Regions from separate parts of the Neorhizobium puerariae genome, predicted to be linked through region 1. Evidence: predicted binding sites of a transcription regulator. Region 1 holds the regulator's gene; the other holds the start of a gene.
What was found. The regulator HrcA, encoded in region 1, represses chaperone genes, less so after heat shock. The targets are predictions, from matches to a motif close to GTTAGCACTCNCNNNNNGNGAGTGCTAAC.
Positions count from the first base shown of each region.

Region 2: the regulator HrcA is predicted to act here: its motif matches at 7,819-7,847, upstream of groES (co-chaperone GroES).

Region 1 is NZ_JBHMAA010000015.1:61,433-82,930, reverse strand. It holds gene rpoN (RNA polymerase factor sigma-54) at 1-134, shown strand, start outside; gene ACFFP0_RS13660 (hypothetical protein) at 152-523, shown strand; gene hpf (ribosome hibernation-promoting factor, HPF/YfiA family) at 838-1,413, shown strand; gene ptsN (PTS IIA-like nitrogen regulatory protein PtsN) at 1,495-1,959, shown strand; gene grpE (nucleotide exchange factor GrpE) at 2,125-2,769, opposite strand; gene hrcA (heat-inducible transcriptional repressor HrcA) at 2,888-3,967, opposite strand; gene rph (ribonuclease PH) at 4,201-4,917, shown strand; gene ACFFP0_RS13630 (VOC family protein) at 5,167-5,574, shown strand; gene rdgB (RdgB/HAM1 family non-canonical purine NTP pyrophosphatase) at 5,583-6,227, shown strand; gene hemW (radical SAM family heme chaperone HemW) at 6,235-7,413, shown strand; gene ACFFP0_RS13615 (class I SAM-dependent methyltransferase) at 7,516-8,124, opposite strand; gene ACFFP0_RS13610 (LysE family translocator) at 8,134-8,712, opposite strand; gene dnaA (chromosomal replication initiator protein DnaA) at 8,755-10,317, opposite strand; gene rpsT (30S ribosomal protein S20) at 11,166-11,432, opposite strand; gene ACFFP0_RS13595 (enoyl-CoA hydratase) at 11,629-12,402, opposite strand; gene mutM (bifunctional DNA-formamidopyrimidine glycosylase/DNA-(apurinic or apyrimidinic site) lyase) at 12,435-13,313, opposite strand; gene ubiE (bifunctional demethylmenaquinone methyltransferase/2-methoxy-6-polyprenyl-1,4-benzoquinol methylase UbiE) at 13,459-14,235, shown strand; gene ubiB (2-polyprenylphenol 6-hydroxylase) at 14,240-15,799, shown strand; gene ACFFP0_RS13575 (aromatic amino acid ammonia-lyase) at 15,997-17,592, shown strand; gene ACFFP0_RS13570 (MFS transporter) at 17,596-18,867, opposite strand; gene ACFFP0_RS13565 (LysR family transcriptional regulator) at 18,962-19,834, shown strand; gene ACFFP0_RS13560 (glyoxalase superfamily protein) at 19,835-20,392, opposite strand; gene coaBC (bifunctional phosphopantothenoylcysteine decarboxylase/phosphopantothenate--cysteine ligase CoaBC) at 20,647-21,498, shown strand, end outside.
Region 2 is NZ_JBHMAA010000017.1:162,949-172,703, reverse strand. It holds gene hisS (histidine--tRNA ligase) at 1-619, shown strand, start outside; gene ACFFP0_RS16480 (ATP phosphoribosyltransferase regulatory subunit) at 824-2,008, shown strand; gene hisG (ATP phosphoribosyltransferase) at 2,005-2,703, shown strand; gene ACFFP0_RS16470 (GFA family protein) at 2,804-3,208, shown strand; gene ACFFP0_RS16465 (DoxX family protein) at 3,342-3,791, opposite strand; gene ACFFP0_RS16460 (cation:proton antiporter) at 4,110-5,651, opposite strand; gene groL (chaperonin GroEL) at 5,771-7,405, opposite strand; gene groES (co-chaperone GroES) at 7,464-7,760, opposite strand; gene ACFFP0_RS16445 (TIGR01459 family HAD-type hydrolase) at 8,174-9,022, shown strand; gene ACFFP0_RS16440 (bifunctional riboflavin kinase/FAD synthetase) at 9,039-9,755, shown strand, end outside.

The DNA.
Region 1 (21,498 bases):
TCATCAGCCTGAAGCGGGGCGGCGTGGAACTTGCCCGCCGCACCGTGGCGAAATACCGCGAGGCGATGAACATCCCCTCCTCGGTCCAGCGCCGCAGGGAAAAGCGGGCGATTGCCAAGGTCGCGGCTTTCTGAGGCAGGCACCGGCAGACATGCAGAACGAAGACGCAGCCTTCTGGGAAACGCTCGAGGCGCTGATCGCGACGACGGAGCTTACGATCGACCGGCCGGCCGGAAGCCGCCATCCCCGCTATCCCGATCTCGTCTATCCCCTGGACTACGGTTTCCTGGACGGGACGACGTCGATGGACGGCGGAGGCATCGACGTATGGCGCGGTTCGCTCAGGCCGGCGGCTCTGGTTGCGATCGCCCTGACCGTCGATCTCGCCAAGAAGGACAGCGAGATCAAGCTCCTGCTCGGCTGCACGGCCGGGGAGATCGAGACCGTCCGCCGCTTCCACAACGAACATGCGGCCATGAAGGCGATCGTACTGAGAGCGCCATGCGCCCGAATGGACACATGAAGGACGCTCCAACCTCCTGAACCGGCGCATCGTGCTTTCCGAAAACCGATTCCGATCCTCTGGCCGATGCTGTAGCCGGGCGGCCTGAGCATCCGACAAACTACGTAGAAATCCCGGGTCCAGCAGCCGTTGACATTCCCGGCACCGAAGGTTAGAAGCCCGCCGCAACTGCACGGGACGCGGCAAAAGCATGTCCCGCCATCCAGCAGGCATTGATTGCAGCAATTTGGTTTTGTCGCATGCGAACGGCTTGGATGAGGGGTCGGCTTGGCGTAGACTGAAACACGCAAGTCACGACAAGAAGGAAAAATTCCATGAGTGTGCGCGTATCCGGTAAGCATATGGAAATTGGCGAATCGTTCCGTCAGAGGATCGAGGAGCAGATCGGTGAGGCGGTTACAAAGTACTTCGACGGGGGGTACGCAGGCCAGGTCATCGTGGAAAAATCCGGTTCACGCTTTTCTGCCGACTGCAAGGTGCATCTCGATACCGGGATCGTGCTGCATGCGGCTGGAGAAGCGAATGATCCGCAGGGAAGTTTCGATGCCGCCGCAGAGCGGATCGAAAAGCGCCTGCGCCGCTACAAAAGGCGGCTCAAGGATCATCATGCCGGCAACCACATGAACGGCTATGCTGAAGTCGCCTATACCGTCATGGACGGCGTACCGGATGAAGCCGAGGAACTGCCCGAGGATTTCGCGCCGACCATCGTCGCGGAAAGCTCCAAGCAATTGAAAACGATGACTGTGGCAAGCGCAGTCATGGCGCTCGACATGACCGACGAGCCCGTTCTCCTGTTCCGCAGCCCCGGCAAGGAGCAGTTGAACATCGTTTACCGCCGCAACGACGGCAATATTGGCTGGATCGATTCCACCAATATCAAGAACTGAACAATCTCCAGGAGAGCGTCGGAAACGGCGCTCCTCTTCGCATGGAGCGAAAGCGCTCTTGCGGCACAAAGGATGACGAGAATGGCATTGGCAGATTTGCTGCAGCAAGATGCGATTATTCCTGCCCTCAAGGTGAACTCCAAAAAGCAGCTTTTGCAGGAACTGGCGGCCAAGGCTTCCAAGCTCACCGGTGTTGCCGAACGGGAGATTTTCGACGTCATCCTGCAGCGGGAAAGGCTCGGCTCCACGGGCGTCGGCCATGGCATCGCCATTCCGCACGGCAAGCTCGGCAGCATTTCCTCGATCAAGGGCATTTTTGCGCGCCTTGAAGCGCCTGTGGATTTCGAGGCTCTCGACGACGAGCCGGTCGACCTCGTCTTCCTGCTACTCGCACCGGAAGGCGCCGGCGCGGACCACCTGAAGGCGCTGTCGCGCATCGCCCGCGTGCTTCGCGACCAGGAACTGGTGGCGAAGCTGCGCAAGACCGATTCCGCATCGGCGATCTATGCCTTCCTCAACGAGGAACAGGCCAACCACGCCGCATGACGGCAGACACGATTTCGTGGGGACGGAAGCGAAACCGCCCGGCAGCCTAAAAGGCTCCGGGCGGTTTTGTCATTCGGACCTGATGCCGCTTGCGCGACATGCATCGGGTAAGGCAGGGAGCGAGGCGCATTGCCCGCTCCCGGCATTTTCCCGGGCCTTCTTGCCTCAGGCCTTCTTTTCGCCGGCCGTCTCGGCGGCAGGCGCTTCCGACCTGGGGCCACCCTTGGCGACGCCGACCATGGCGGGGCGCAGCACGCGCTCGCCAATGGTGAAACCGGCCTGAACCACCTGGACGACCGTGTTGTTCGGCACATTGGAGTTCGGGATCTCGAACATCGCCTGGTGGAAGTTCGGATCGAACTTCTCGCCTTCCGCCTCGATCCTCCGCACGCCGTGACGTTCCAGCGCCGAAAGCATCGAACGCTCGGTCATCTCGACGCCTTCGAGAAGCGTGGTCAAGGTCGCATCGGCGCCGGCGCGCATCTCGGTCGGCACGGCATCCAGCGCCCGACGCAGATTGTCCGACACGGCCAGCATGTCGCGGGCGAAGCTTGCGACGGCATAGGACTTGGTGTCCTTCACGTCGCGTTCGGTGCGGCGGCGCAGGTTGTCCATCTCGGCGGCGAGCCGCAGGAAGCGGTCGCGCAGCTCGGCATTTTCCGCCTTCAACGCGTCGAGGGGATCGAGCTCGACGGCCGGCGTTTCTGCAGCATTCTGATCGGCCGCGTCCTCAAGAGCAGACGCTACGGCTTCCGCCGAGCTTTCGGCGGCAGCTGCGTCAGGTCCGTTCTTCTTGGTTTCGTCGGTCATGACGGTCTCCGGTTATTCCTACTTGGATTTCTGGGCTTCGATTTGTGCCCGATATCGAGGTTTGGGGTGAAAAAATCAAGGCTTGGCCGGAAAGTTGGATGCCGGCACCCTGCCGCGCTCAACGCGACAGCCTTGCGAGGAGCTGGGCCGTATAGTCCACCATCGGCACGATGCGGGAATAATTGAGCCGGGTCGGACCGATGACGCCGACGGCGCCGACGATGCGATCCTCGCCATCCCGATAGGGCGCGACGATGAGCGACGACCCCGAAAGCGAGAAGAGCTTGTTCTCCGAACCGATGAAGATGCGCACGCCCGGCCCCCGCTCGGCCAGTTCGAGGATTTCGATCAGGCTGTCCTTCTTCTCCAGATCGTCGAAGAGAAGGCGCAGGCGATCGAGATCGGCGGTATCGTCAAGCCCCTGAAGAAGGTTGGCGCGGCCGCGCACGATGAGCTGGCTGGGCTTGCCCTCCTCGCTGTCGCCGGACCAGACGGCGAGGCCCCGTTCCACGAGATCCTGCGACAGCGCGTAAAGCTCGCCCTCAACCCGGTCCTTCAGCTTCTTGAGTTCGCTGCGCAGCTCCGGCAGCGTCTGGCCGGTCAGATGCGCGTTGAGGAAATTCGCGGCCTCGGTGAGCTGCGAGGATGTGACGCCGGCCGGCAGGTCGATGATGCGGTTTTCCACCTGGTTGTGATCGCCGACCAGCACGGCGAGCGCCTTGGTGGGCTCCAGCCGTATGAATTCGACATGTTTGAGGACCGGGTCGCTCTTGGTCGTGATGACGATGCCGGCCCCGCGCGAAGCGCCCGAGAGCATCAAGCTCGCCTCCGCCATCAGGCTTTCGACCGGCTGGTCCCGATCCGCCGGATGGATCTGGCGGTCGATGCTGGCCCGCTCCTCCTCCGAAAGATTGCCGACCTGCATGAAGGCGTCGACGAAGAACCTCAGCCCTGTCTGGGTCGGCAGCCGTCCGGCGCTGACATGCGGGGAATAGATGAGGCCGAGCTCCTCGAGATCGCTCATCACATTGCGCACCGAGGCCGGCGAGAGGGACATCGGCAGAAGGCGGGACAGGTTGCGGGAGCCAAGCGGTTCGCCGGTATCAAGATAGCTTTCGACGATGCGGCGGAAAATCTCGCGCGAACGATCGTCGAGCAGTGAGCCGCTGTCCCTGGCCGTCGGTCCCGGAAAACCCATTGAATCCTTCACCGTTTCATTGATCCTGCACGAAAATATAGTCATTCCCGCCATTATCGCAAAAGGGAAAATCCGCTCCCGCCGATCCCTCTCCGCAAGGGGAACGAAAGGTGCTTCTTCCTCACGGGTGGCGGCCGGGATCTCAAAGATTCGCAAGTCCGGATGGAAAACCGCTTCACTCCTTTCCCGGAATTGCTCTAGAAGGCGGAGACAAGAATTCCAGGGAGACAAGAATGCGGCCTTCAGGCAGACAGACAAACCAGATGCGCAAGGTCTCGTTCGAGCGCAATTTCTCCAAGCATGCGGAAGGTTCCTGCCTCGTCAAGTTCGGCGATACGCATGTGCTCTGCACCGCGAGCCTTGAGGAGAAGACGCCGCCGTGGCTGCGGAATTCCGGCAAGGGCTGGGTGACGGCCGAATACGGCATGCTGCCGCGCGCCACGGGCGAGCGCATGAAGCGCGAAGCCGCCGCCGGCAAGCAGGGCGGCCGTACCCAGGAAATCCAGCGCCTGATCGGCCGGTCGCTGCGCGCCGTCATCGATCTCGAAGCGCTCGGCGAGCGGCAGATCACGGTCGACTGCGACGTCATCCAGGCGGATGGCGGCACGCGCACGGCCTCGATCACCGGCGGCTGGCTGGCTCTTTACGACTGCCTGAAGTGGATGGAGACCCGCTCGATGATCAAGGTCGAGAAGGTTCTGAAGGACCATGTGGCGGCGATCTCCTGCGGCATTTTCGCCGGGCAGCCGGTGATCGACCTCGACTACCTGGAGGATTCCGCCGCCGAGACGGACGCCAATTTCGTCATGACCGGCGCAGGCGGCATTGTCGAGGTGCAGGGCACGGCGGAAGGCGCGCCCTTCAGCCAGGAGGAATTCCTGCAGCTTCTCGCGCTCGCCCAGGCAGGCACGCGGGAACTGGTGGCGCTTCAGAAGCAGGCGATCGGCTGAGATCTTTGGAAGCCCGATGTCGGAGGGGATCATTTGCCTGATCCCCGGACATCCGTACCGCCGTCGGGTTCGGTTCCGCCATCAAAAGCCTCGGGCATGATGCGCCTGCCGGCCGAGGCCGGAACGACCACCGAATACCGGGAGCGAGCGGAAGCGCTCCGGCGACAAGGCCCATGGGGGCAGATATCCGGGCCGGCATGGCCAGGGCCTCGGCCTGGTGACGCAATTCAACACGGCAGGTGGCTCTTCATGATCGAAGGCATTCTCGAAACCTCGCTTTATGCCGACGATCTCGACGCCGCGGAAGCCTTCTATGGCGGCGTGCTGGGCCTTCAGAAAATCCTCCGCGCCGGCGACCGGCATGTCTTCTTCCGTTGCGGCCCCGGCATCCTGCTGATCTTCAATCCGGAGGAAACGGTGAAGCCGCCGCCTGCCGGCAGTCTGCTCGTGCCGCCGCACGGCGCAACCGGGGCGGGACACGCCTGTTTCAGGGTAAGCGGCGAGGCGATTGACAGGATCGCGGAAAAGCTCAACAAGGCAGGTATTGCCATCGAAAGCGATTTCCGCTGGCCGAACGGCGCCCGCTCGATCTATTTTCGCGATCCCGCCGGCAACAGCCTGGAATGCGCGGAGCCCAGGCTCTGGAATCTCGAATAGGAATTTTTATGCGCAAGCTCGACACCAAGACGATCGTCGTCGCCAGCCACAATGCAGGGAAAATCCGCGAAATCGCCGAGCTGATCGGCCCGCTCGGCTTTTCGGCGAAATCCGCTGCGGAGCTGAAGTTCGAAGAGCCGGAGGAAACCGGCACGACCTTCGAGGAAAATGCCGCGATCAAGGCGCTCGCTTCCGCCAGGGCCTCGGGCCTGCCGGCGCTGTCGGACGATTCCGGCCTGGTCATCGACGCGCTCGACGGCGCGCCGGGCGTCTATACCGCCAACTGGGCCGAACGGGAGGATGGCACGCGCGACTTCCAGATGGCGATGGAAAAGGTCGAAAAAGCGCTCGAAGAGCGGGGCGCCTCGCGCCCGGAACAGCGCACCTGCCGTTTCGTCAGCGTGCTCTGCCTTGCCTGGCCGGACGGGCATACGGAATTCTTCCGCGGCGAGGTGGAGGGGACCGTCGCCTGGCCGCCGCGCGGCACGCAGGGTTTCGGTTACGATCCGGTCTTCCAACCGGAAGGTTATGACATCACTTTCGGCGAGATGAGCTCGGAAGAAAAGCACGGCTGGAAGATCGGCGAGCCCCAAGCGCTTTCCCATCGCGCCCGCGCCTTCAAGCGTTTCGTCGAAACCTGCCTGGAGGCCTGAGCCTGCCTTGAACTCCGCCGCGACGCTTCTGCCCGATACCGGTGAGCCCGGATTTGGCGTTTATGTGCATTGGCCCTTCTGTGCGGCCAAATGTCCCTATTGCGACTTCAACAGCCATGTGCGCCATAAGCCGGTCGACCAGCCGCGTTTTGCCGCCGCCTTCCTGCGGGAGATGGAGACGATGCGGCGCATGAGCGGCCCGAAGACCGTCACCAGCATCTTCCTGGGCGGCGGCACGCCTTCCCTCATGGACCCCGCGACGGTCTCGGCCATCCTCGACGGCATCGCCCGGCACTGGCATGTGCCGGACGGTATCGAGGTGACCATGGAGGCCAACCCCTCAAGCGTGGAGGCAACCCGCTTCCGCGGCTACCGGGACACCGGCGTCAACCGCGTTTCGCTCGGCGTGCAGGCCCTGAACGATGCGGATCTCCGCTTCCTCGGGCGGCTGCACGACGTCGCCGACGCGCTGCAGGCGATCCGGCTTGCCCGCGACATTTTTCCGCGGATGAGCTTCGACCTCATCTATGCGCGGCCGAACCAGACGGTGGAGGCCTGGGAAGCGGAACTGACGGAAGCCATTTCCTACGCGGTGGACCACCTGTCGCTCTATCAGCTCACCATCGAGGAAGGCACGCCCTTCTACGGCCTGCACAAGGCGGGCAAGCTGATCGTGCCGGACGGCGACCAGTCCGCGGCCCTTTACGAAGCGACGCAGGAGATCACCGCGCGCCACAGCATGCCGGCCTACGAGGTTTCCAACCATGCCCGGCCGGGCGCGGAAAGCCGGCACAACCTCACCTACTGGCGCTACGGCGACTATGCCGGCATCGGCCCCGGAGCGCATGGCCGCCTGACGCGCGGCCGCAACAAGATCGCAACGTCGACGGAACGGCGCCCGGAGACATGGCTTGAGCAGGTCGAGCGCGAAGGTCACGGCATGATCGACCAGGACGTGCTCGGCTTCGAGGAACAGGCCGACGAGCTGCTGCTGATGGGGCTGCGGCTGCGCGAAGGCGTCGATCTCGCCCGCTGGCAGCAGCTTTCCGGCCGGGATCCCGATCCCATCCGCGAGGAGCGCCTGCTGGAGCACGGGTTTATCGAGCGGCTCGGCAATTCCCGCCTGCGCTGCACGCCGTCCGGCATGCTGATCCTGGACGCCGTGGTGGCCGATCTGGCCTGCTGAACGATCGGCTCGCCCCGAACCTCCGGAGGAAAGGTCGACAGCATGGGCTGCCGACGGCCCGCCGGGGACGATGATCATGCCGGATATCCAGTCCGCTCCTCCTCAGGAGGAGGATGGCTGCTTCACCGCAAGCACATGCAGCCAATCGGTGGGCTGGTTGTCGTAACCGCCGCCATGCACCGCATCGATCTCGATCGATCCCCAGGGCAGGGTTTCGTAGGTCTCGCGCAGCCAATCCCGTGAAGGATAGTTGTAGTAGCGGCCGAGCCCGTCGTGGCCTTCCGCCTTACCGGCCTTGAAGCTCGCATAAAAGACGCCGCCGGGGCGAAGAGCCGCGTGGATCTTGCCGAAGACGGAGGCAAGCCCCGCCCGGGGCACATGCAGCAGGCAGGCATTGGCCCAGACGCCGTCGAAGGCGTCAACGGCATCGACATCCTCGAAACGAAGCACGCGCACCGGCATGCCCAGGCGTTTTCCGGCTTCGCTCGCCATTTCCGGCGTGCCGTCGGTCGGCACGACGCGGAAGCCGCGCTCGAGCATGGCCGCGCTGTCACGCCCATTGCCGCAGCCGAGTTCAAGGACCTGCGCGCCCGGCTCAAGCCTTGCGAGGAAAACCGCGAGCCGCTTCAAGCTCGGCGTCGTGAACCAGTCGGCATAGGTTGCGGCATTCTCGGCATAAAAGCGCCCCGTCGGGTCACTGTCGGTTGACATCGCCACTCCTCACTTCGAGGACAACAGGAGCCTCGTTCCAAACCCCATGAAGATGAGGCCCACGCCAAGATCGATCCGCTTTTTGGCGCCAAGATAGGCGGCCGCGGCCCTGCGATGGGTGATCAGGCCGATCAGGCAGGTATAATACACGGTAGAGACCACGACCATCACGGCGGTCGCCGCAAGCCCATAAAAGAACGGCGTGCCCGCGGGCATTGTCGCGGCAAACAGACTGGCGACGAACAGGGCCGATTTCGGATTGGCCAGATTGGTCGCAAGCCCCATGCGATAGGCGGTCTTCAGCGGCACATCGACGCGTTGCGCCGCAAAGTCGTCCGCCTGCCGCGCCCTTCGGATGTCGAGGAAGATCTTTGCCCCGAGCCAGACGAGATAGAGCCCGCCGACGATCTTCAGGGCCAGATAGGCGAATGGCGCCGCCTGGAAGAGAACGTTGATGCCCAGCCAGCCGGCAAGGCCCCAGCAAAGAGTTCCCGTAATGGTTCCCATCGCCGCCACGATCGCCACCCGGCGCGGCGCCGTCAGCGCATACCGCATCACCAGCAACGTGTTAGGCCCGGCGTTATGCACGCCACGGCCCAAATCGTTGCAACGGAGAGAAGAAACATGGCCTCAGGCGTTGTTCTCGTTGATCAGCCGCTTCAGAAGCTCGACCTCGTGGCTGAGCTTGGTATCGCCGGTGATCATTTCCTCGATCTTGCGGACCGCATGCAACACGGTCGTATGATCGCGGCCGCCGAAACGACGCCCGATTTCCGGGAAAGAGCGCGGCGTCATGGTCTTCGAGAGATACATGGCGACCTGACGCGGCTTGACGATGACGCGCGTGCGGCGGTTGGAGACCAGTTCCTGGCGCGACACATTATAATGGCGGGCGACGATACGCTGGATATCCTCGATGCGGACGCGCTTGGCCTCGCCCGAACCGACCAGATGCGCAAGCAGCTCGTCGACGCGTTCGATCGACAGCGACGGCTCGAAAGAACGGCGGAAAATCAACTGGTTGAATGCGCCTTCCAGCTCGCGGCCGCTATTGGCGACATTGCGCGCGACATGGGAGAGGATTTCCATCGGGATATCGAGCGACGGGTCATCCTGACGGGCGACGGCAAGGCGGCGCTTCAGCATTTCGAGGCGCATCTCGTAGTCCGGCGCCTCGACCTCGATCGCCACGCCGCCCTGCAGGCGCGAACGGACGCGCGGATCGAGCGATTCCAGCTCCCACGGAGCGCGGTCGGCGGCGACGACGACCTGCTTTGCGCTGTCGAGCAGCATATTGAGGAGATGGCAGAACTCGTTCTGGATCATCTTGCCCTGCAGGAACTGCATGTCGTCGATGATCAGCAGGTCGATATTGCGCAGCGAGTCCTTGAGCGTCAGCGCGTCGTTGTCGCGGATCGCGGTGGCAAAGCGCCACATGAAATATTCGGCCGTCAGATAGACCACCCGCGGCATGCGTTCGCTGCTTACCGCCGCGTTGGCGATCGCCTGCAGAAGATGGGTCTTGCCGAGACCGACGCCGGAATGGACGAAAAGCGGGTTGAAGCGCACCGCGCCGGCGCCGGCTTCGGCGATCGTCCTGGCGGCGGCGAGCGCCACGCGGTTCGACGGGCCTTCCACGAAGGTTTCAAAGGTGAAGCGGCTGTCGAGCGGCGAACCGAACAACGGACCGGGCGCCTGCGCGGGACGGGACTGTGCGGCGGCAGGCGCCGCGAAAGCGGCGATCTTGCCGATTTCGCGCGGCATCTGCGGACGCTGGGCCGGCTGGGCCGCCGGTTCCGGCAAAAGCGCGCGATCTTCGCATGCCGCCGGAGCGCGGGCGCTGCGGCTTGCACTGCGCACCAGGATCTCCACTTTCAGGATTTCCGGGTCTTCCGCCTGGAAGATGGAGGTGATGAGATCGAGATAACGATTGTTGATCCAGGATTTCAGAAAGGTGGTCGGCACGGTGAGACGCACCATGCTCTTGGAGACCGAATGCAGCTTCAAACGCCCGAACCAGCTTGCATATACGTCCTGACCCACCTGTGCTTTCAAACGCGTGCTGAACCGCTCAAAAAGAGCATTATGCTTCATTTCTGACGTTTCCCCTGCCGCCTGGGAGCAACTTGAATCAAGTGCCTGCCGCGCATGGTCCCCATTACCTGCACGGGCCGATACAGTATTCATTTGCATTATTCGCCGCCTTCCAATCTTGCAGCCCGGCGGTTCTCGTTTACGCCGCCAGGACCAACCTTGTTTCAAGGCATAGCAAAACGTTCCCACTCATTGAGAACTGCCGCCGCCTTCCCCTTTTTCAAAGGCCTCCCCCGCCTTTCGGCGATCGAAACCTTGCCCGGCCCGCCTCGTATACAGGCCCGACACACGGGAGCCACCCCGCTTCGACGAACGTCTCATCCTCGTCATGAGCCGCCCGAACTCTTCATTTCTCCTTCACCGGCAGGCGCCGGATAAAAAGTGGACAAAAACCGAGCGTCTCCGGAAAGTGTTCCTTTCCGGCACACAACCGACAGTTACCTGGGAAACGGGAAGCTTATCCCGTAGCAAGAGGCAGAAAGTCTCCGCGCCATCCTAAACAGGACGGTTGCCGACAGCCCTCTGAAGTAGTCCCCGCGCCCCTTGCTGAGAGCCATTTAGGCAGGATCAAATCCCAAGATCAATGATGAATTTTACGCAAAATTAAGAGGCGGGCGTTGACTCAACGAGCGTGATTTGAATGTCACAGAGGCCTTCACGGAGAATCGCTGTTGAATCAATGAGATTCAAAAATGGCATACATTCCGGGCGATTGTTCACAGAAAAAATAAAAAACTTCTTGACTCGGTTGCAGGGCTTTTAGGGGCCCGGAAAGTCACCCGCAGACTCATAGACCTCCCACAAACTATTGATTCAAAACAGTTTTTTATGTCACGCCCCTGACACGAAATTGTTAATGAGCCGGATAATTATAAGGCAGGCTGAGAGAATCACAAAAAGCCCGGTCAATCGACCAGGCTCTTTTGCATCGCAAATTTTTGGATTGATCAGGCCGAAAGAGCCTTCACACGGGCCGCCAGACGGGACACCTTCCGGGACGCCGTGTTGCTGTGAAGCACGCCCTTGGACGCGGCGCGCTGGATCTCCGGCTGGGCAGCCTTCAGAGCCTCGGCGGCAATAGCGATGTCACCCGTTGCGATGGCTTCCTCAACCTTGCGGATGAAGCCACGGACGCGCGAACGGCGAGCCTTGTTGACTGCAGTACGGCGAGCGATCTTGCGGGTCGCCTTCTTCGCCGAAGTTGTATTGGCCATTTCATGCCTCTCTACGAATTCGAACCAAACTCCACCGTTGCCGCGCCGGTCCTGCGACCCTTCATCCAGCAATTCGGGAGCAATAGAGGAAGCCGTGATCAGGCTTTCCCAACTGTGGGCGGGCATATAACCGGAATACCCGCTCCCGTCAACGCAGATTCTGGCAACGCGTATCCTGATCGATAACGATCCTCTTTCAGCGGTTCCGGAACTGAGGTTTACGCTTTTCCACGAAGGCCGCCATGCCCTCCTTCTGGTCGGCGGTGGCGAAAAGCGAATGGAAGAGCCGCCGCTCGAAACGCAGGCCTTCGGCAAGCGTCGTCTCATAGGAGCGGCCGACGGCTTCCTTGGCCATCAGCACCGCCGCCCGCGGGAAGGAGGCGATCTTCGCCGCCGCCTCGACGGCCTCATCGACCAGCCGCTCGGGCGCCACGATGCGGGCCACCAGCCCGGCCCGCTCGGCCTCCGCCGCATCCATCATCCGGCCGGTCAATACCAGATCCATGGCCTTGGCCTTGCCGACGGCGCGGGTGAGGCGCTGCGAACCGCCCATGCCGGGGATGACGCCCAGCGTGATCTCCGGCTGGCCGAACTTCGCGGTATCCGAGGCGATGATGAAGTCGCACATCATCGCCAGTTCGCAACCGCCGCCGAGCGCGAAGCCGGAAACGGCGGCGATCACCGGCTTGCGGGTCGAGGCGATCGCCTCCCAGCCGGAAATGAAGTCGCTCACATAGGCCTCGACAAAGTCGATGCCCTGCATTTCCTTGATATCGGCGCCGGCCGCGAAAGCCTTTTCGGAACCGGTCAGCACGATCGCGCCGATCTCCTCCCGCCTGCCGAAACCGGCGAGCGCATCGGCGAGTTCCGCCATGACCGTGGAATTCAGCGCGTTGAGCGCCTTCGGCCGGTTGAGCGTGACGAGCGCCACGGGCCCGCGGGTTTCGGTCAGCAGGGTCTCGTAGCTCATCCGGTATCTCCTCTTCGTTTCCGGCCGTTCTCTTATTTCTGGCAGGCCGGGCAATGGAAGGTGGAGCGGCCGGCCTGGGTGATGCGGGCGACCGTACCGCCGCAGCCCGGCGTGCGGCAAGCCCCGCCTTCGCGATCGTAAACGGAGAAGGAATGCTGGAAATAGCCGAGCGAACCGTCCGTCCGGATATGATCGCGGAGCGAAGAGCCGCCGGCCGCGATCGCATCGGCGATGACGCTGCGGATCGCCTCCGTCAAAAGTGCGAGTTCCTTCTTCGGCCTGCCGGTCCCGGTGACGACGCTGCCGGCCGCGCGCGTGGGCGCAAGATGCGAACGCCACAGCGCCTCGCACACGTATATATTGCCGAGGCCGGCGATCACCGTCTGGTCGAGCAGCGCGCCCTTGAGCGGCTGGCTCTTGCCGGCGAAACGTTCCGCCAGATAATCGGCATCGAGCGCGTTGCCGGTCGGCTCGGGTCCCAGCGCGGCGAAGGCGGGATAAAGATCGAGCGCGCTGCGCTTCCAGAGCTGCATGAAACCGAACCGGCGCGGGTCGTTGTAGATGACCTTCAGCGGCCCTTTCGCATGCCGCAGGTGGAAGACGACATGATCGTGCTTCCGGTCCTTGGAGCGCGGGTGATGGAATTCGCCGAGCGTCTCCTCCTCGATGCGGAAGGACCCGGACATGCCGAGATGGCTGATCACGGTGAGATCGTCTTCCAGATCGATCAGCAGGTATTTGGCGCGGCGGCCGAGCGAGACGATGCGCCGCTCGCGGACGGCATCGGCGAAATTTTCCGGCAGCGGAAACCGCAGGTCGGGCCGGTTCAGCTCCAGCCTCGCGATCACCGCACCCTCCATCGCCGGGGCGAGACCGCGCCGGACCGTTTCCACCTCTGGCAATTCGGGCATCTCTTCCTAACTTCCTGTTCCAACCGTGCGAATCCTGCTCTATAGAGCGGACCGGATGTCGCATCCATCTATAATGGGCGCGCCACAGATAGCGAAGCCGGACCGATTTCGCTATGGTCGCCATGCAGAGTTCAGGAGTTCATCGATGACCGAAGCCCGTACCAGCGCCGACGGCGGCATGGAGACATCCTATGGCTTCCGCCGGGTGGCGGACGGAGAGAAGCAGGGCCTCGTCAACGACGTCTTCCACAAGGTCGCCAAGCGCTACGACGTGATGAACGACGTCATGTCGGCAGGGATGCACCGCGTCTGGAAGGATGCGATGGTGGCGGCACTCAACCCGCACAAGGGTGCCGGCTACAAAACCCTGGATGTGGCGGGCGGCACCGGCGACATCGCCTTCCGGATCGTCGAGGCCTCGGGCCGCAAGGCCCATACGACGGTGCTCGACATCAACGGCTCGATGCTGGCCGTAGGCGCCGAGCGCGCGGCCAAGCGGAAGCTTTCCGAAAACCTCGATTTCGTCGAGGCGAACGCCGAAACCCTGCCCTTCGAGGCGAATTCCTTCGACGCCTATACGATCGCCTTCGGCATCCGCAACGTGCCGCGTATCGACGTGGCGCTGAAGGAGGCCTATCGCGTGCTGAAGCGCGGCGGGAGGCTGCTGGTGCTGGAGTTTTCCGAGGTGGAGATGCCGCTGCTGGAGCGCTTCTACGACGAATGGTCGTTCAAGGCGATCCCGCGCTTCGGCAAGATGATCACCGGCGATGCCGAACCCTACCAGTATCTGGTGGAATCGATCCGCAAGTTCCCCAACCAGGAGAATTTCGCGGCGATGATCCGCAATGCCGGCTTCTCGCGCGTGACCTATACCAATTACACCGGCGGCATCGCGGCGCTGCATTCCGGCTGGAAACTCTGATCTGATGAGCACGCTCGGAGCCTATTTCCGGCTGGCCCGCGTCGGGTGGGTCCTCGTGCGTGAAGGCGTCGTTTCGTCGCTGCCCTCCCAGGGCCTGCCGCCTTCCGTCGGCCTTATGAAATCGCTGATCGAGCCGCTTGCGCGCAACCACTCGCTCAAGCAGGCGCGCAGCGAGCGGCTGACGCGGGCGGTCGACAGGCTCGGCCCGTCCTATGTGAAGATAGGCCAGTTCCTCGCCACCCGCCCCGATGTCGTGGGCGTCGACTGGGCCGTCGATCTGGCAATGCTGCAGGACCGGATGGCCTTCTTCCCGACGGAAGCGGCGAAATCGGCCATCGAGGGCTCGCTCGGCCGTCCGATCGACGATCTTTATTCCTCCTTCGGCGAGCCGATCGCCGCCGCCTCGATCGCGCAGGTGCACCCGGCTCAGGTGAACGGCAAGCAGATGGCGGTGAAGGTCGTGCGTCCCGGCGTGCGGCAGCGTTTCGCCCATGACATCGAGAGCATGTATCTCCTCTCGCGCATGCAGGAACGTTTCGTGCCCTCCAGCCGGCGCCTGAGGCCGGTCGAAGTGACGCGGACGCTCGAACAGACCACCAAGGTGGAGATGGACCTGCGACTGGAGGCGGCCGCCCTTTCCGAGATCGCCGAGAACACCAAGGACGATCCCGGCTTCCGCGTGCCGCAGGTGGACTGGGAGCGGACAGGGCGCGACGTCATCACCATGGAGTGGATCGACGGCATCAAGATGTCGGACATTGCCGCCCTGCGGGCCGCCGGCCACGACATCGAAAAACTTGCCGACGTGCTGATCCAGTCGTTCCTGCGCCATACGCTGCGCGACGGCTTCTTCCACGCCGACATGCATCCCGGCAATCTGTTCGTCGATTCCACCGGCACGATCGTCGCCGTGGACATGGGCATCGTCGGACGGCTCGGCAAGAAGGAACGGCGTTTCCTTGCCGAAATCCTCTACGGCTTCATCACCCGCGACTACAGGCGCGTCGCCGAGGTGCATTTCGAGGCGGGCTACGTGCCCGCCCATCACGATGTGTCGAGCTTTGCCCAGGCGATCCGCGCGATCGGCGAGCCGATCCACGGCCAGCCGGCCGAGACGATCTCCATGGCCCGGCTGCTCGCGCTGCTCTTCGAAGTGACCGACCTCTTCGAAATGCAGACGCGGCCGGAACTCATCCTTCTGCAGAAGACCATGGTCGTCGTCGAAGGCGTGTCGCGCATGCTGAACCCTCGCTTCAACATGTGGAAGGCTTCCGAACCCGTCGTCGGCGAGTGGATTCGCGCCAATCTCGGCCCCAAGCGGGTCGTCTCGGACATCAAGGACAGTCTGAGGGCCGTGGTGAAGCTCGCGGAGGCCGTGCCGGAGATCGCGACGAAGACCGAGAAATTCCATGGAGAGCTTCTCCACATGAGCGAGCACGGCCTGCGCTTCGACCCGGAAACGGCCGAAGCGATCGGCCAGGCGGAAGCGCGGCACAGCCGTTCCGGCCGCGTGGCGCTCTGGATCATCGCATTGTCGCTCCTCTACATAGCCTTCACACTTTGACGAGGTGCTTGACGCCACCGGCCGCGACATCGGATGTCCGTATTTTGGGATATTCCCCAACCCGTCACCTCCGGTAGAACGCCGTACGTCCGAATGGATGCACGGCGTTCTAACCTATTGAATCTACGCATCGTGCTTTCCGAAAATCGATTCCGATTTTCGGGCCGATGCTGTAGTTTATGAACAAAGAGGACGACATGCCCGACGCGAAGATACCCATCGAACTCACCGGCCAACCGATCGGTTTTGCGGAACTGCTGCTGATCGGCAGGGGTGGCGCGCAGGTGGCGGCGGCGCCGGAGGGCCTCGCCCGCGTGCAGGCGGCAAGGTCCGTCGTGGAACAGGCGATGGCGGCGGGCATGCCGGTCTACGGCGCCACGACGGGCGTCGGCGCGATGAAGGACGTCGCGTGGTCGAACGAGGAGCTCGACGCCTTCAACCTCGGGCTCGTGCGCGCCCATCACTTCGGCACCGGCGAACCCTTTCCCATCTCCGTCGTCCGCAACGCCATGGCGCTCAGGGTCAATACGGCGCTGACCGGTTATGTCGGATGTTCGACCGATCTCGTCCATGCCTATCTGGAGCTGCTGGCGGCGGACGTGATCCCGGTCGTGCGCCGCACCGGTTCGATCGGCTGCGCCGATATCGGGCTGATGGGGCAGATCGGCGCGGTGCTGACCGGCGTCGGCGAGGCTGTTTTCCGGGGCGAGCGGCTGCCGGCGGAGGAGGCCTTTAGAAGAGCCGGGCTGCGGCCCTCCCGCATGGCGCCGCGTGACGGCCTCGCCTCGCTCAGCGTCAATTCCGTGAGCTTCGCGGCCGCGGCCGAAGCCACCCGCGCGGCCGCCGGGGCGCTGCGCACGCTGCTCGCAACGGGCCTCGCCGCCTCGGGCGCCATGGGCGCCTCGCGCGACCCTTGGATCGCGGTCACGCATGTGGGGACGGCGCGCGAGGCGATGATCGGCAAATGGCTGTGCAACGCGTCCGAGGGCTGGGACTGGCCGAGCGGCACGCATGTGCAGGACCCCTTGAGCCTTCGCATGATCGCGCAGGTCTTCGGCACCGTCTTCGAGAGCGTTCTGACGGCCGGGCACAAGATCCTCGCCGCTACCGGCCGGTCGGACGACAACCCGGTGATCGCCGAGGGCCGGGTGCTGACGTCCGGCGGATCGCTGCCGCTCGACGTGACGGTTCTACTGGAATCGGCGGTGCTGTGCATGGCGCATGCGGCCCGCAACTCCTTCAACCGCTGCGTCCTGCTGGGCAACGGCCAGCGGCGCGGACTGCCCGTCAACCTCGTTCCGGAAGGGGCGATCGCCACCGGCTTCGGGCCGATCATCAAGCTAGCCGGCGAGATCTTCTCCCGCGTTCTCTCGATGACCAATCCCGTCTCCGCCCAGTCGCTCGTCGTGGCCGGCGGCATGGAGGACGAAGCGGCCTTCCTGCCGCTCGTCATCGAACGTTTCGACCGGCAGATGCAGGCGCTGAAACGGCTTGCGGCCATCGAGGCGCTGCTTTCCGCCCAGGCGATGGACATTCATGGCGACCAGCCCGAAGGCGCGGTGAAGCTCGTCTACGAGGTCGTGCGGCGGCACGCGGCCTTCTATACCGTCGACCGGCCGCTTTCGGCGGAGGTCGAGGCGATCGAGGATGAACTGGCCTCGGAGGAATTCCTGACCGGGCTCATCGCCCTTTCCCCGATCCATGCGATCGACGGCTTCTTCGCGCTCGGCGGCTTCGGCATGGATGCGCTCCGGTCGCATCCTTCCTCCGCGCGCGGCTTCGTATATCACTGATTTTCAGGCCTTTTCCGCAAGCCGCCTTGCCCGCAGGGCGGCGGCGAGCGAGACGAGCAGCAGGGCGCCGGTGAAAGCGACGACCGCCCACCAGCCATCGGCGCTCCAGAAATGCCCGCCGACCGAGCCGGCAACGCTGGAGCCGAGATAATAGCCGAGCAGATAGAGCGACGACGCATGGCCCTTGGTGCCGCGTGCGAGCCTGCCCACCAGGGCGCTCGCGACCGAATGGGCCATGAAGAAGCCCACCGTCAGCAGCACGATGCCGAGAATGATCGCCCAGAGCGGCGCGGCGAGCGTCACCGCAACGCCGGCGACGGCGATCAGGATGCCCGCGGGCATGACCAGGAAATGTCCAAAACGATCACCCAGCAGCCCCGCCGCCCAGGAAGCGGCAATACCGAAAAGGTAGACCGTGAAGATCAGCCCGAGTTCGGTCTGGTTGAGATCGTAGGGGGCCGCGACCAGCCGGAAGCCGGCATAGTTGTAGATCGTCACGAAAGCGCCCATCATCAGGAAACCGATGGCGAACAGCAGTGCCAGGGCCGGATTGTTCAGGTGCCCGAACCAGGCATCGACGTGATAACGTGCATCGGACCTGCGGGCGACGAAATTGCGCGAGGGCGGCAGGAGGACGAGGAAACCGATCGCCGCGGCAATGCCGAGCAGGCCGATGCCGGCGAGCGCCAGGCGCCAGGAGAAATATTCCGCCAGCATGCCTGTGACGACACGTCCCGCCATGCCGCCGAAGGCGTTGCCGGCGATATAGAGGCCCATCGACGCGCCAAGGCCCCGCGGATCGACCTCCTCCGACAGATAGGCCATGGCGACGGCCGGAACACCGCCGAGCAGGAAGCCTTCGAGCGCGCGGATGACGAGCAGCGCGTTCCAGTCCGGCGTCAGCGCGCAGGCGATCGTGCAGAGCGAGGCGCCGAGCAGCGACGCGAACATCAGGCTGCGGCGGCCGAAACGCTCGGATACGGCCGCGGCGCAGAAGATCGCAAAGGCCAGGAAGCCGGTGGAGAGCGAAAGGGACAGCGAGCTTGCAGCCGGGCTCACTCCGAAATCGTGCGAGAAGATCGGCATCAGCGGCTGTACGCAGTAAAGCAGCGAGAATGTCGAGAAGCCGGACAGAAAGAGCGCGAAGCTGGCACGCCGGTAAGCCGGCGTGCCGCGCGCCAGGAACCGCTTTTCCTGGCTATCCGCCGCGGACTTGACGAGATGGAGATCGGGACGAGCGGACGCTTTTGACCGAAATTCGGCGACACTTGGCATGATCGGAAACCTGTTGCAGCAAAAAGGGTAGCCAGACCCACTCTATTTGTCCAATATATGGATCAGGCGATCTTGATAGGTTTTACAGATAGCGATGGAACTCCGTCACATCCGATATTTCCTGGCCGTCGCGGAAGAAGGCAATTTCACGCGCGCCGCGGCCCGGCTCGGCATCGGGCAGCCGCCGCTCAGCCAGCAGATCCGCATCCTGGAAATCGAGATCGGCGCGACCCTGTTCCACCGCGTGCCGCATGGCGCGGAACTGACCGCGGCGGGCATCGCCTTTCTTGCCGAGGCAAAGGCTTCGTTAGCCGCGGCTGACAATGCGGTACTCGCGGCCCAGCGTGCTGCCCGTGGAGAAACCGGCCGGCTGGCGCTCGGCTTCACCGCCTCCTCCGCCTTCAACCCGCTCGTCACCGGCGCAATCCGCCGTTTCCGCGGCCAGTGGCCGGACGTGGCGCTGGCGCTTACCGAGATGAACAGCAACTGGCTGATGGAAAAGCTGGTGCGCGGCGAAATCGATGCCGCCTTCATCCGCCCCGGCCTGGAGGACCCGAAGGAAGTGCGGCTGAAGCGGCTGCCGGACGAGCCGATGCTGGTCGCGCTGCCCGCGCATCATCCGCTTGCCGGGCAGGCCCGGGTTCCCCTTGCGGCGCTTGCGGGCGAGCCGTTCATCCTCTTTCCCCGCACCGTGGGCCTCAGCCTTTACGACGATATCGTGCGCGGCTGCCGCGAGGCCGGGTTCGAACTGGTGGTGACGCAGGAGGCGCCGCAGATCCCCTCGGTCATCAACCTGGTGGCCGCCGATCTCGGCGTCTCCATCGTGCCTGCCTCGATCGCGAAACTCGCGATCGAGGGTGTCGCCTACCGGCCGATCGAAGGGCCGCCGCTGATCGCGCGGCTGGGGCTCGCCGTGCTGAAGGCGCAACGCTCCCCGATCGCCCTCAACCTGATGAACCTCGTCTGATCAGCCCTGCTTGATCTCGCGTTCGCAAAAGGTGATGCGGTTGCTGAATGGGTCGGTGACCGTGACTTCAAGGCCCCAGTCCGCCTGTTTCAGGCCGGGCCGCATGTAGGCGTAGTTCTTTCCGGTCAGTTCGGCATGGAAGGCCCGGATGCCCCGCATCGGCACGAAGACGCGCGCGCCGGGCGAGGCATCGCCCGAGTGTTCGGAAAGATGCATCAGCATGCCGCTACGGGAGATCTGGCAATAGAGCGGGAAGTTCTCCCCGAAGCTATGCTCCCAATCGACGTTGAAGCCCAGGAAGCCGCGATAGAATTCCATGGCCTTGTCGACGGAGAAAATCCGGAAGATCGGAATGGCCGGCTGGATCGGGACTTCGTCCGGCTTCGCTTGCTGCGGTTCTGCCGCAGCGATCCGTGCAGCAAACACGTTCCAGCCGTCATAACCGAACTGGGCCGCGACCAGTTCGAGCGCCTGGCCATGCGTAAGATCAACCTTACGCTCTGCAAGCGCCTCGCGCAGGCTTTTGGCCATCAGTTTCGCATCGCGGAAATCGCGCATCTCATCATCCTTTCAACCGACGAACGGCAAGATCAGGGCCCGCATTGCTGATCCGTTCGTCATCGTCGGCCGGATGGAGAAAGATGAAGGTCGGTCTGGATGCGTTCACCACGGCTCGAAAAGCCCGCGGGCGGCTGGCCGCATCCGGCCGCAAACAGGAGTATCCCAGTCCGGATTGGCATGCAAGCAGCAAGGCGATTGCAAGTCGGCGGCCAAAGGCTTAGCGTCCGGCCACTCTGGCATCGGATACGGGCATGGAATTTTCGGGCAAGCGCATCCTATTGATCATCTCCGGCGGCATCGCGGCCTACAAGAGCCTCGACCTCATCCGCCGGCTTCGCGAGCGCGGCGCTTCCGTGCGGCCCGTCATGACGGCTGCGGCGCAGGAGTTCATCACCCCGCTTGCCGTCGGCGCGCTTTCCGCCGGCCATGTCTATGTCGATCTCTTCTCCCGCGAGGACGAGCAGGATGTCGGCCATATCCGGCTTGCCCGCGACGCCGACCTGGTGATCGTCGCGCCGGCAAGCGCCGACCTGATGGCGAAGATGGCGCACGGGCTGGCCGACGATCTCGCAAGCGCGGTGCTGCTTGCCACCGACCGGCCGGTGCTGATCGCCCCGGCCATGAACCCGAAGATGTGGGCGGCCCCCGCAACGAAGCGCAATGCCGCGACGCTTGCGGGCGACGGCATCCATTTCATCGGCCCGATGGCGGGCGAGATGGCGGAAAGCAACGAGGCCGGCACGGGTCGCATGGCCGAGCCGCTGGAGATCGTCGCGGCCGCGGCCGGACTGCTCGACGGCGGGCCGAAGCCGCTGGCCGGCAAGACCGCCGTCGTCACCTCCGGGCCGACGCACGAGCCGATCGACCCGGTGCGCTACATCGCCAACCGCTCCTCGGGGCGGCAGGGGCATGCGATCGCGGCGGCGCTTGCGAGGCTCGGCGCGGACGTGACGCTGGTTTCTGGTCCGGTGACCATTCCCGATCCCGCAGGCGTCGAAACCGTGCATGTGGAACGTGCCGAAGAGATGCTGGAGGCCGTCGTTTCCCGCCTGCCGGTCGATATCGCCGTCATGGTGGCCGCCGTCGCGGACTGGCGCGTTGCC
Region 2 (9,755 bases), on a different contig from region 1:
CCGTGGCCTCGAATATTACACCGGCCCGGTCTTCGAAGCCGAGCTCCTCTTCGACGTCACCAACGAGAAGGGCGAGAAGGTCGTCTTCGGCTCGGTCGGCGGCGGCGGGCGGTATGACGGGCTCGTGTCGCGCTTCATGGGCCAGCCGGTTCCGGCCACGGGCTTTTCGATCGGCGTCTCGCGCCTGATGACGGCGCTGAAGAACCTCGGCAAGCTCGGCGAGGACGAGGTGATCGCGCCGGTTCTCGTCACCGTCATGGACGGCGATGTCGAGAGCATGGGCCGCTACCAGCGCTTCACCCAGGCGCTGCGCGCCGAGGGCATCCGCGCCGAGATGTACCAGGGCAACTGGAAGAAGTTCGGCAATCAGCTGAAATATGCCGACCGCCGCGGCTGCCCGATCGCCATCATCCAGGGCGGCGACGAGCGCGCTCAGGGCGTGGTGCAGTTGAAGGACCTGATCGAAGGCAAGCGCCTCGCGGGCGAGATCGAGGACAATGCGGCCTGGCGCGAGGCGCGGGTGGCGCAGGAGATCGTGGCCGAGGCCGATCTCGTCGCCAAGGTGAAGGAAATTCTTGCCGCGCAGGCGGAGGATCGGCGGCGGGCAAGAAATGTCTGAGCTTCACCCCCCTCTGCTCTGCCGGGCATCTTCCCCACAAGGGGAGAGATCGGCTGGGCGCAGGTCCACCGCCTCCTATCTGACGTCTCGCCCTTCGCCACGGCCCTTTAGCAATAATGGTCGTGCCGCTTGTGATCTCCTCCCTTGTGGGGGAGATGCCCGGCAGGGCAGAGGGGGGTATCCTGATCGGCAGGGAGTGATCCAATGCCCCTGATCGACATGCCGGAGTTTTCCGGAGACCTTCTCGACGAATTTGCCGCCCGGCGGACGGAGCGGGTGAACACGCCCGTCATCCAGCCGGCCGAACCCTTCCTCGACATGGCGGGCGAGGACCTGCGCCGACGCATCTTCCTGACGGAGAGCGAGACCGGCGCGAACCTCTGCCTGCGTCCGGAATTCACCATTCCCGTCTGCCTGCGCCACATCGAGACGGCGACCGGCACGCCCAAGCGCTATTCCTATCTCGGCGAGGTCTTTCGCCAGCGTCGCGAGGGCGCCCACGAATTCTACCAGGCCGGCATCGAGGACCTTGGCGACAAGGACATTGCCAGCGCCGATGCGCGCGCCATCGGCGATGCGGCCGGCATATTGAAGGTGCTGCTGCCCGGCCGGAAGCTGGAACTGACGCTCGGCGACCAGGCGGTGTTCGAGGCGGTCGTCAAGGCGCTCGGCCTGCCGTTCGGCTGGCAGCGGCGGCTGATCCATGCCTTCGGCGACATGGAACATCTCGAAGCGCTTCTCGAACGGCTTGCCCGGCCGCAGCCGGTCGCCGGTCTCGATCCCGCGATCGCCGCACTGATTTCCTCCGGCGACGAGGCGGAGCTGGTGGCGCGCATCGACCGCACCATGGAGGAGACCGGCTATTCGACCAATGCCAGCCGCTCGCCGGCCGAAATCGCAAGGCGGCTCAAGGAAAAGCTGGAGCTGGCCGAAACCCGCCTCGATGGCACCGCTCTCCTTCTGCTGCGGGAGTTCCTGACGCTCAGGCTGCCGGTTGCCGACGCTCCGGCGGCGCTGGCGGGCTTCGCGGATGCCGCCGGCCTGAAGCTTGGGCCGGCGATCGCGCTTTTCGACGCTCGGCTCGCGGCGCTCGCCAATGCCGGCGCCGATCTTGCGAGCATGACCTATCGCGCCGCCTTCGGCCGCCCGCTCGATTATTATACCGGCCTCGTCTTCGAAGTGACGGAGGCGGGTTCGGCCGCGGTTCTGGCGGGCGGCGGCCGTTTCGACCGGCTTCTGACCCTGCTCGGGGCGCGGGAGCACATCCCGGCCGTGGGCTTCTCGCTCTGGCTCGACCGGATCGAGGCTGCGAGGTCCGCTGTCGCGGGCCGAAAAGTGGAGCCCGGTTTCCGGGCAGAACCGCCGCGCGCAGAAAAGACCTCATCATGAACGCAATCACCATCGCCCTGCCGTCCAAGGGGCGCATCAAGGACGGCACCGTCGAAGTCTTCGGGCGGGCAGGGCTTGCTATTTCCGCCGTTGGCAACGATCGCTCCTATCGTGGCCGTATCGAGGGCATGGAAGGCGTCGAGATCGCCTATCTGTCGGCCTCCGAGATCGCCCGGGAGCTTGCGAACGGCGCCGTGGATTTCGGCGTCACCGGCGAGGACCTCGTCCGGGAAGGCATGTCCGGCGCGGACGCGCGGGTGGAATTCTGCGCGCGGCTCGGCTTCGGCCAGGCCGACGTGGTCGTCGCCGTGCCGGAAATCTGGCTCGACGTGGAGACCATGGCCGATCTCGGCGACGTGGCGGCGGATTTCCGCGCCCGTCATGGCCGGCGTCTGGCGATCGCCACGAAATACTGGCGGCTCACCCAGCAGTTCTTTTCGGGGAGCCACGGCATCCAGCTCTATCGCATCGTCGAGAGCCTGGGCGCGACGGAGGGTGCTCCGGCGGCCGGTCAGGCGGATATCATCGTCGACATCACCTCGACGGGCTCGACGCTCAGGGCGAACCACCTGAAGATCCTGTCGGACGGAGTGATCCTGAAATCCGAGGCCTGCCTGGTGAGGGCGCGCAAGCCGGGCCACGAGGAGGACCCGCGGGTGGCCAGGATCGCGGAGGCCGTGCGCGCCGCGCTTTGAGGCCTGTCGCCCGAAGGCGTGAACCGTTTCGGGAGGGCGGCCTTGCAGGGGCATTCGGGGCGTTCTTGCGCCTCGGAGTTCCAAAAGGGAGGAAAGATGCATGCATGTGACCGGCGGATGCCATTGCGGCTCTGTGACCTATGAGGCGGAGCTCGACACCCGGCGGGTCGTGATCTGCCATTGCACCGATTGCCAGAAGTTGACCGGCTCGCCGTTCCGCGTGACCGCCGTGGTGCAGGACGGTGACCTGAAACTGACGGGAAACGAGCCGAAAATGTACCGGCGGGTGGCCGACAGCGGCCGTGTCCGCCAGCAGTATTTCTGTCCCGAATGCGGTTCGCAGCTCTTCGTCAACGGCGAGGGCGAGGCGTCGAAGGTGTGGGGCATCCGCTGGGGAAGCATCGACCAGCGGATGGACGTGAAGCCCCTGCGGCAGGTCTGGTGCCGTTCCGCCCCGGCATGGCTTGCGGAGATCGCCGAGCTGCCGGTGCACGAGAGGGACTGATCCCGGGGCCGGTAGCTTCAAGGCGCGCGGCGGTCTTGCGGCTGCGGCACGCTTGAAACAGCGACCCGAAACGAAAAACCGCCGGACTTTCAGGGTCCGGCGGAACAGATCGTGGGCAGGGAATGGAGAAAGCTTAGGCGGTAATTGCGACCGAACCGCGGCGGGCATCGATCGAATAGGCGCCGGCGCCGGCAGCGGCAAGAGCCAGGAAACCGCCTGCGAGCGACACGTTCTTCCAGAAGATAAGGCCGTTGAAGACGGTCAGAAGGCCGTTGGCCTCCGGTGCGAAACCGGGGATGTTGATCACGCCGTTGTGGAAGACGAAGGCGGTGAACAGGCAGAAGAGCGCGAGCAGGATGGCGGCGATCTTCGTCTGGAAACCGGTCAGAACGGCAAGGCCGGCGACGAGTTCGAAAATGCCGGCGACATAGGCGAGCAGCGTTGCGGCCGGGAGGCCGGCGCCGGTGATCATGCCGGCCGTGCTGGACGGATCGACGAGCTTCTGGAAGCCCGCCGCGATGAACATGATGGCGAGAAGGACGCGGCCTGCGAGAAGCAGGGAGCTGTTGGCGGTAGAGGACATTTCAGATCTCCGGATCGATGTCTGTGGTTCGACAGGCGGTTGAATTTTCTGGAGGCTTATTTGCCTGTTTTCGTTCGTGTCTGGAAGATGAACGATGATAGACACTTTGTCTTCTAATGATGAACGATATAGGCGCAGCTTGACATTTGTCCAGAGAAGGAGCGCCCGTGCGAATGCGGAACCTCATTGGATCTTGCACAAAGTCGCTCCGCATTCGCGTGGCCTTCGGCGTTCTCTCGGGGCTTCCGGCCCGCAGGTGATCGCTGCGCCCCGCCGCGGCAGGCTTCGTCGCTTGCGCTCGGGAGGGATTGACGGAACTCAGATCTCCTCGATCCGGCGCGCATCTTCCGGCAGGACGGAGAGTTCGCGCCAGTCGATCTCCTCCAGCAGGAGATTGTATTCGTCGACATTCACCTGATGCGCCGCGCGCAGCCTGTCGAGTTCGTCGCGCTGCGCGGCGATCGCCGCCAGGGCAAGCCGGCGGTAGGTTTCGAGCGATGCGATGCCCGCAGCGTCTGTGATCGCCTGCTGTTCGAGCCGGAACTTGGCGCGGAGCAGTTCGGCTTCCTCCTCCTGGGCGCCGTCGAGTTTCGCAAGGCCGGCGCGGGCGATCTCGCTTCGCCGCGCGGCAAGCTCGCCATGCCCCTCCGTGCGGCGGTCGAGGCCGAGCCAGCGGATGATCGGCGTGAGCGTCAGCCCCTGCACCACGAGCGTGGCGAGCACGACGGCGAACGCGGTCAGCACGACCGTATCGCGTTCCGGAAACGAGGCCGGCAGGGCAAAGGCGGTGGCGAGCGTCACGAGGCCGCGCATGCCGCACCAGCCTGCGAGGAGCGCCTGCGTCATGGTCGCGGGTTCGGGCCTGCCCTTGCGGCGGGCATGCCAGGCATGCGCGCGATTGAACCCGACGCAGACGGCGAAACGGGTGACGATGACGATGGCGACCGTCAGAAGGGCGAAGCGGATCGCCTCCCCCAGGTGATCGGCCGGCATGTTGCCCACGATATCGCGAACCTGCATGCCCATCAGCAGGAATGCCATGACATTGAGCACGAAGACGACGGCGCTCCAGACCGCGTAGGATTGCACGCGCATGCGGGCCGAGGATCGCCCGCCGTCGTTGCGGGCAAGCATCATCGCGAAGGCGACGATGGCAAGCACCGCCGACAGCCCGAGCCGCGCGGCGGCGATCCACAGCAGGAAGGTCTGGACGAACTGGAGGAGGTTGCCTCCGAGCGTGCCCGTCACGAACCTGTAGAGGTGCCTCACCAGCCACGCCGCGACGATCCCGAGCAGGATGCCGCCCGGCACCGCGAGCGTGAGATGCAGCGCGACCGGCCCGTCGAGATGCCCGGCGGATTGCACGGCAAGTGCGGCATCGAAGATCAGCAGGGCCGCCGCATCGTTGAACAGGCTCTCGCCCCGCAGCACGGTGTCGGTGCTTCGTGGAATGGCCATGGACGACAGGACCGCCGTCGCCGCCGCCGCATCGGGCGGCGCGACGATCGCCCCGAGCGCGAGTGCCGCGGCGATGGGCAGGCCGGCGATGGCCCATCCGGCCCAGGCGACCGCGGCGGCCGTGACCACCACCCCGCCGACCGCGAAGACGAGGAGCGGCAGCCAGAAGCGCCGCGCAATCCCGATCGGAAAATCGAAGGCCGCGTCGAGCAGCGCCGGAGCGATGAAGAGCGCCAGCGCCGTCTGCGGTTCGAGCGAAATGTAGGGCATGCCCGGCACGAGGGCGACGGCCGCGCCCGCGAGCGCCAGCATGGACGGATAGGGCACGGCAAGGCGGCGCGAAATCTGCAGCAGCACGACCGCGACAAGCAACAGGACCAGCAGGCTCTCGAAAAAGCTCATGACCTCGACTGTACCGGCCGCCGTGGCCGTTGTCAGCGGTGTTCCGCCTGTCGAAGACGGCCGCAAAAGAAAAAGGGCGACCCGAGGGCCGCCCTTTCGCAATGGCTGGTAAGGATTTCTTAGAAATCCATGCCGCCCATGCCGCCGCCCGGCATTGCCGGCATCGGAGCGTCCTTCTTCGGCAGCTCGGCGATCATGGCTTCGGTGGTGATCAGCAGGGAAGCAACCGAAGCTGCGTTCTGCAGGGCCGTGCGGACAACCTTGACCGGGTCGACGATGCCGAGCTGGATCAGGTCGCCATATTCGCCGGTCTGGGCGTTGTAGCCGTAGTTGTCTTCGTTCTTGTCGAGGATCTTGCCGACGACGATCGAAGCTTCGTCACCGGCGTTTTCGGCGATCTGGCGAACCAGGGCCTGCAGCGCCTTGCGGACGATGTTGATGCCGGCTTCCTGGTCGTCGTTTGCACCCTTGGAGGCGATCTTGGATGCCGAACGGAGCAGGGCTACGCCGCCGCCCGGTACGATGCCTTCCTGAACGGCCGCGCGGGTCGCGTTGAGGGCGTCGTCGATGCGGTCCTTCTTTTCCTTGACTTCGACTTCCGTCGCACCGCCGACGCGGATGACGGCAACGCCGCCGGCGAGCTTGGCGAGACGCTCCTGGAGCTTCTCGCGGTCGTAGTCGGAGGTGGTTTCCTCGATCTGGGCCTTGATCTGGTTGACGCGGCCTTCGATGTCCGACTTGGCGCCGGCGCCGTCGACGATCGTGGTGTTTTCCTTGGAGATTGAGACCTTCTTGGAGCGGCCGAGCATGTCGAGGGTGACGTTCTCGAGCTTGATGCCGAGGTCCTCGGAGATGACGGTGCCGCCGGTCAGGATGGCGATGTCTTCCAGCATGGCCTTGCGGCGGTCGCCGAAGCCCGGAGCCTTGACGGCAGCGATCTTGAGGCCGCCGCGCAGCTTGTTGACGACGAGGGTCGCGAGGGCTTCGCCTTCGACGTCTTCAGCGATGATCAGGAGCGGCTTGCCGGTCTGGACGACGGCTTCGAGAACCGGGAGCATCGCCTGGAGGTTGGAGAGCTTCTTCTCGTGCAGGAGAATGAAGGCGTCTTCCAGGTCGGCGACCATCTTTTCCGGGTTGGTGACGAAGTAGGGCGAAAGATAGCCGCGGTCGAACTGCATGCCTTCGACGACTTCGAGTTCGGTCTCGGCGGTCTTGGCTTCCTCGACGGTGATCACGCCTTCATTGCCGACCTTCTGCATGGCTTCGGCAATGTCGAGGCCGATCTGGCGCTCGCCGTTTGCGGAGATCGTGCCGACCTGGGCGACTTCTTCCGACGTGTTGATCTTCTTGGCCTTGGCCTGGAGATCCTTGACGACTTCAGCGACGGCGAGGTCGATGCCGCGCTTCAGGTCCATCGGGTTCATGCCGGCGGCAACGGCCTTGGCGCCTTCCCTGACGATGGCCTGGGCGAGAACGGTTGCAGTCGTCGTGCCGTCGCCGGCGATGTCGTTGGTCTTCGAAGCGACTTCGCGGACCATCTGGGCGCCCATGTTCTCGAACTTGTCTTCCAGTTCGATTTCCTTGGCGACCGATACGCCGTCCTTGGTGATGCGCGGAGCGCCGAAGGACTTGTCGATGACGACGTTACGACCCTTCGGGCCGAGCGTTACCTTGACTGCGTCAGCGAGAACATCGACGCCACGCAGCATCTTTTCGCGCGCGGTGCGGCCGAATTTTACTTCCTTAGCTGCCATTTTGAGAACTCCTGAAAAGAGGTGTCAGCGGATTTCGTGATGGAATGACCGGCCTGGATCAGCCGATGATGCCCATGATGTCGGCTTCCTTCATGATCAGAAGGTCTTCGCCGTTGAGCTTGACTTCGGTACCGGACCACTTGCCGAAGAGGACGCGGTCGCCGACCTTGACGTCGAGCGCGACGACCTTGCCGGATTCATCGCGGGCGCCGGAACCGACGGCGACGATTTCGCCTTCCTGCGGCTTTTCCTTGGCGGTGTCGGGAATGATGATGCCGCCCTTGGTCTTTTCTTCAGACTCGACGCGACGAACGACGACGCGATCGTGCAGGGGGCGGAAATTGGTGCTTGCCATTGTCTAATCCCTCGATCAAATGACATTGACGGATCAGCGGACCCGTATCGCTTGGCTTGTTGGCACTCGCCTCCGCAGAGTGCTAACGGAGGCGGAGATAAGGGTGACGGCCGGTTGAGTCAAGAACGGCCTCGAAATTTTCAAGACAGCCCCGCCGATGATGCAAAACAAGCTTAACGGGACGGATGCCGGCCGGCGCCTGCCGGGCGGGTGGCTGGCGGCGCCCTCGAGGCCACCGCGCGGGTCGGGATCATGCACCGGACTTTGGTGGAAGAAAGGCATGCCCCCGCGCCGATGTGGTGCGGCGCAAAAATGACACCCGGGCGGCGCGGCGCAGTTCGGGGAGCTTTTTGCTTGTAATCTCCCGGGCGGTTTGCCATGTCACCGGGAACTTGAAGGCACAGGACGGACATATGGCAAAGCGTATCGGCAGTTTGAGCGAAGTGATCGGCGGATACGACGTCGTCCTGTCGGACGTCTGGGGCGTCGTGCACAACGGCGTCGAGGCCTTCCAGCATTCCTGCAGGGCGCTGGCCGCCGCCCGCAATGCCGGCGCCACGGTCGTGCTGATCACCAATTCGCCGCGTCCGGCGCCGGGTGTCATCCAGCAGATGCGCGCGCTCGGCGTTCCGGACGAAACCTATGACCGCATCGTCACCTCCGGCGATGTGACCCGGCACCTCATCGCCGACGGTCCGAAGAAGGTTTTCCTGATCGGGCCCGAGCGTGACCTCAACCTGTTCGACGGCCTCGGCGTGGACGTGGTCCCGGCCGGCGAGGCGGATTGCATCGTCTGCACCGGCTTCTTCGACGACGAGAAGGAAGTGCCGGAAGACTATACGGACATGCTGACCGGTTTCGCAAAGCGCGACGTGCCGCTGATCTGCGCCAATCCGGATCTCGTGGTCGAGCGAGGCCATCGCATCATTCCCTGCGCCGGCGCGGTTGCCGCCTATTACGAACAGCTCGGCGGCAAGACCCGGGTGGCGGGCAAGCCGCACCGGCCGATCTACGAGGCGACGATCGATGCCGCCCGCGAAGTGCGCGGCGACTTCTCGATGGACCGCGTTCTGGCGATCGGCGACGGCATGCCGACCGACGTGCGCGGCGCACTCGCATACGGCCTCGACCTGCTCTATATCAGCGGGGGCATCCATGTCGCGGAATATACCGTCAACGGCCAGACCGACGAGGCGATCCTGAACGCCTGGCTGAAAGCGGAAAACGCCGCGCCGAAATACTGGATGCCTCGCCTGGCCTGAACCGGAAGTCGCTCCGATGACCGTATTCCACCGCAATGAGAAGAAGGAACCGCTGCCCGAGGCGCTGAAGGGCGGCGTGATCGCGATCGGCAATTTCGACGGCGTGCACCGGGGGCACCGCAGCGTCCTGGAGCGGGCGCTGTCGCTGGCCGCCGAGCGTGGCGTGCCGGCGCTGGTGCTGACCTTCGAGCCCCATCCGAGGACCGTTTTCCGCCCGGAGGAGCCGGTCTTCCGCCTGACGCCGGCGCCGCTCAAGGCGCGGCTCCTGGAAGCGATGGGCTTCCGCTCGGTGATCGAATACCCTTTCACGAGGGAGTTCGCGACCCGCTCGGCCGAGGAATTCATCCAGACGATCCTGGTCGACTGGCTCTCCGCCAGCGCCGTCGTCACCGGTTTCGATTTCCATTTCGGCAAGGGCAGGGAAGGCGGCCCCGCTTTCCTGATGGAATCCGGCGTCAGGCACGGGTTCGAGGTGTCGCTGGTCGATGCCTTCCGCGACGAGAATGCCGAGGTGATTTCGTCGAGCCGCATCCGCACCCTGCTGGCCGGGGGGGATGTCGCGGCCTGCGCCGGCCTGCTCGGCTACCGCTATACGGTGGAGGCGGAGGTGATCGGCGGCGAGAAGCTTGGCCGGCAGCTCGGTTTCCCCACGGCCAACATGCGGCTTCCGCCCGAAGCCGAGTTGAAGGCCGGTATCTATGCGGTGCGTTTCCGCCGCCCGGACGGCACGCTC